One region of the Caulobacter sp. DWP3-1-3b2 genome, then DNA from elsewhere that is predicted to be linked to it. Evidence: predicted binding sites of a transcription regulator. Region 1 holds the regulator's gene; the other holds the start of a gene.
The links. The regulator LexA, encoded in region 1, represses DNA repair genes until DNA is damaged. The targets are predictions, from matches to a motif close to ATGTTCNCNANNTGTTCT.
Positions count from the first base shown of each region.

Region 2: a site for LexA is predicted at 821-838, ahead of ACP7AG_RS07595 (DUF72 domain-containing protein). Genes of this name have one in related genera too.

Region 1 covers NZ_JAFCUB010000006.1:88,017-90,213, reverse strand. The annotation lists gene ACP7AG_RS06525 (glutathione S-transferase family protein) at 1-428, shown strand, start outside; gene ACP7AG_RS06520 (GFA family protein) at 488-886, shown strand; gene lexA (transcriptional repressor LexA) at 1,014-1,721, opposite strand; gene ACP7AG_RS06510 (methyltransferase family protein) at 1,865-2,197, shown strand, end outside.
Region 2 covers NZ_JAFCUB010000007.1:108,675-110,871, reverse strand. The annotation lists gene ACP7AG_RS07600 (L-serine ammonia-lyase) at 1-651, shown strand, start outside; gene ACP7AG_RS07595 (DUF72 domain-containing protein) at 841-1,593, shown strand; gene ACP7AG_RS07590 (NAD-dependent epimerase/dehydratase family protein) at 1,692-2,197, opposite strand, start outside.

The DNA.
Region 1 (2,197 bases):
CTGCCACCTACGGCGAAGGGCGGTTTTGGCCAACCGACGCGGCGACGCGGGCGCCGGTCGATGGTTGGATGGACTGGTCGCAGACCGCTCTGCAGCCAGCTTTCCTGAGCGGAGTGTTCTGGGGCTTTTACAGAACGCCCGAGGTTTTGCGAGATGGGCCAGCCATCGCCCAGGCGGTGGAACGCACCCATCGCTGCCTGGGCCAGGTCGAGGCGCGACTCGAAGGTCGGGCCTTCATGATGGGCGAGGCGCTGTCCTTGGCCGACATCCCCATTGGCGCCTGTCTATATCGCTATTTCGAGTTGGAGATCGACCGGCCGCCGCAGCCCCGTTTGCAGGCCTGGTACGACCGGCTACGGGCGCGGCCGGCCTATCGGGAGCATGTCATTATCCCGTTCGCGGAACTCAAAGGGCGTTTGGCGTTCTGAATCGCGAGGCGAGGCGAGGCGAGGCGAGGCCGGGCACGGGCCTCGAGACGGAGACGACTATGGAACGACAAGGCGGCTGCGCCTGTGGGGCGGTGCGTTATGTGGCGGAGGGCGGGCCGCTGCGGGTCGGCATGTGCCACTGCCTAACCTGTCGCAAGCGCCACGGCGCGCCTTGCAACGCCTTCGCGGTCTTTCGGTCGGACAAGGTGCGGGTCGAGGGCGAAACCTTCGCCTGGGCGACTTCTGAGCGCGGCCGCTCGCACGGCTGCGCGGTTTGCGGCTCGCCGGTGTTCTGGCGTGAGGGCGAGGACGAGATCGAGCTTCACCTGGGCGGCTTCGACGACACCGGTCGGTTCATCCCGCAATACGAGGTCTGGGTGAAGCGCCGCGAGCCGTGGATGATGCCGCTGAACGTGCCGCAATATGCGGAAAACCGGCCGGCCGGGCTGGCGACCTAGGGACCTCGGACCGCAGCAGAGTCTGCGTGGTCTTTCGCAAATGCAAATGAGGACAGGCCCATGCGGCCTGCCCCCAGCCGTGATGCAAACCCTGCTCATCCTGGCGTTCACCGGGATGGGCGAAAATCTAATGATACCGCCGGATCAGTCCCACCAGCTTGCCTTGGACCTCGACCTGGTCAGGACCGAAGATGCGGGTCTCGTACTTGGGATTGGCGGCTTCCAGGGCGATCGAGCCGCCCTTCTTGCGCAGGCGCTTGAGCGTAGCTTCCTCGCCGACCAGGGCGACGACAATCTCGCCGCTGTTGGCGGTGTCGCCCTTGCGGATGATGACATAGTCGCCGTCGAGGATGCCGGCATCAATCATCGAATCGCCCTGCACCTCGAGCACATAGTGCTCGCCGCCGCCGAGCATGGATTCGGGCACAGGCAGGCGCTCGCGTTCATGCTGGATGGCGTCGATGGGCGTGCCAGCGGCGATGCGGCCGAGGATCGGCAGTTCGCGGGTGTTGTCGGCGGCGATCTGGACGGGCGCGGGCGCGGCTGGCGCCTGCCCGCCGCCTTCCAGCACTTGCGGCTTGAAGGCGCCGCGACCCTTGGGCGGGGCGGCCGTCGTGGCCTGTTGCGGCAGCTTGATCACCTCCAGCGCGCGGGCGCGGTGCGCCAGGCGGCGGATGAAGCCGCGCTCTTCCAGCGCCGTGATCAACCGGTGGATGCCTGACTTGGACGCCAGGTCGAGCGCCTCCTTCATTTCGTCGAAGGAGGGAGAGACACCGCTCTCTTTGATCCGCTCGTGGATGAACATCAGCAGCTCGTGCTGCTTGCGCGTGAGCATGTCGGCCTCGCAAGTCGTCGCGGAACAAACCGCAAACCTTTCAAATGTTCTCTAGGTGTTCTTCGTTAATGTCAAGTTGACGCGGCGATCGATGTTCGGTGTAGCTGAACGCCGTAATCTTTGCCGAGGGGAGCCTTCGCGACATGGACCACGCCTGGCTTCTGACCACGGGTTGGCCGCGCGCCTTCTGGACCAGCTACGGCGCCTTCTGCCTGTTTGAGCTGTGGGTCTGGTGGCGCGACCGGCGCACGGCCAGCGGCCAGGACGCCGACCGGGGCAGCCTGCAGGCCGTGGTCCTGATTATCGCGGCGGGGATCTTCGTCGCCTTTTATGCCGCCAACGCCTCTGAATTTGCTCGCATAATCCAGTGGAGGAGCGAGGCGCGGCTCCTGGCGCTGGTCCTGATCTGGACGGGCCTGGCCCTGCGCCTGTGGGCCATACTGACCCTCGGGGCCTTCTTCCGCCGCACCGTGCAT
Region 2 (2,197 bases), on a different contig from region 1:
CAGGGCCGCATGGAGCGCCAGAGCAGCGACCCCCAATTCAGTGATCCATTGGCGGCGATGGACTATGTCAACCTGTGGGCCATGGCGGTCAACGAGGAGAACGCGGCCGGCGGCCGGGTGGTCACCGCCCCGACCAATGGCGCGGCCGGCTTGATCCCGGCGGTGCTGCGCTTCTACCACCGCTTCCACCAGGGCACGCCGCAGCAGGTGCGGGTGTTCCTGCTGACGGCGGCGGCGATCGGCGCGCTCTACAAGCGCAACGCCTCGATCAGCGGGGCCGAGGTCGGCTGCCAGGGCGAAGTCGGCGTGGCCTGCTCGATGGCGGCCGGCGGGCTGTGCGCGGCGCTCGGCGGCACCAATGAGCAGATCGAGAACGCCGCCGAGATCGGCATGGAGCACAACCTCGGCCTCACCTGCGACCCGATCGGTGGCCTGGTCCAGATCCCCTGCATCGAGCGCAACGCCATGGGCGCCATCAAGGCCATCGACGCCGCGCGGCTGGCGCTGCTGGGCGATGGTCAGCACTCGGTGTCGCTCGACAAGGTGATCGCCACGATGAAGCGCACCGGCGAGGACATGAGCGAGATTTACAAGGAGACGTCGCTGGGGGGCTTGGCGGTGGGGTTGTCGGTCAATCGGGTGGAATGTTGATCACCTGCCCCCTACGGATCGCTTCGCGATCGTCTTACCCCAGAGGGGGAAGAGCTTAAGCGCAGGGCTCCGCCCCCTCGCCGCTGACAGACGGCGAAGCCGTCAGGTGGGGGCCAGTGATCCGGTTTCCTCTTGCTCAAATTCAAACCTCTGACCTACGGCGCCCGCCAGAACAGGAAGAGAACACTCATGCCCGGAACCATTCGCGCCGGCATCGGCGGCTGGACCTACGAGCCCTGGCGGGGCGGCCCCTTCTATCCCGATGATCTGAAGCAGAAGGACGAGCTGAAATACGCTAGCCGCCACGTCACCAGCATCGAGATCAACGGCACCTACTATTCCACCTTCAAGCCCAACAGCTGGCAGAAGTGGCATGCCGAGACGCCCGGCGACTTCGTGTTCTCGGTCAAGGCCAGCCGCTACTGCACCAACCGCAAGGTGCTGTCGGAGAACAACGACTCGCTGGAGAAATTCCTCAGCCAGGGGCTGGAGGCGCTGGGCGCCAAGCTGGGCGCCATCAACTGGCAGTTCATGGCCACCAAGAAGTTCGACCCGGTCGATTTCGAAGGCTTCCTGAAGCTGCTGCCCAAGGAAATCGGCGGCCGGCCGGCGCGCCACGCCCTGGAGGTCCGCAGCCCCACCTTCGCCACCCAGGAATTCTACGACCTGGCCGCCCAGTACGGCGCGGCCATCGTCTATGCCGAAGACGACGAGGAGCCGACTTGGCCCTGCATCGACCAGCCGACCGCCGACTTCACCTATGCCCGCCTGATGTCGAGCCGCGAGAGCGAGCCCACCGGTATGACCTCGGACGATCTGGACGCCATCGCCAAGCGAGCCCAGGCCTGGGCCAAGCGCGGCGACGTCTACGCCTACTTCATCGCCGGGGCGAAGGTGCGCAATCCGGCCGCCGCCATGGCGCTGATCGAGAAGCTGAAATAGGGGCTGCGCCTCGGAAGCCCTTTAAGCGGCTGGGGACATGCACAGATGCATGTCCCCGATCGTGGCTATGCCTTTGACAATCCGTGGCGCCGTAAACCTCAGCTTTGCGTCGCGACACGGCCGGCCTCGGGCGCTCCCGCGACGGGATGGCTCTCCAGACACCCCAGCCCCCTCAGACTCACCGCCACCGCGACGTCGAGCGGCGTGTGCGGGACCTCGCCCAGAAACGCCCGCAGCTTGCCGTCGATAAGCGCCATGGGCTCGCGCCACAGGTAGCGCATCTCGGCCATCTCGCTGAAGACCGGCACCACGGGCGAGAGGGCCACGATCATCCACCAGGGGAAGGCCTTGATCGGCAGCTTGGGCTGGCCCAACACCCGACGGATCGACGCCCCCACCTCACCCCAGGCCAACTGGTGGCCGCTGAAGTGAAACACCTCGAACGACCCCAACCGGTCGGCGCGATCCAGCACGCGCGCCATGGTTTCGGCCAGGTCCGGCAGATAGGCCCAGGCGTGGCTGACGCCCTTGGCCGACGGTTCGGTCACCGAGGTCGGCGGCGCGCCCGGCTTGACCACCGCCTGGCCGAAATAGTTGTTGCCGG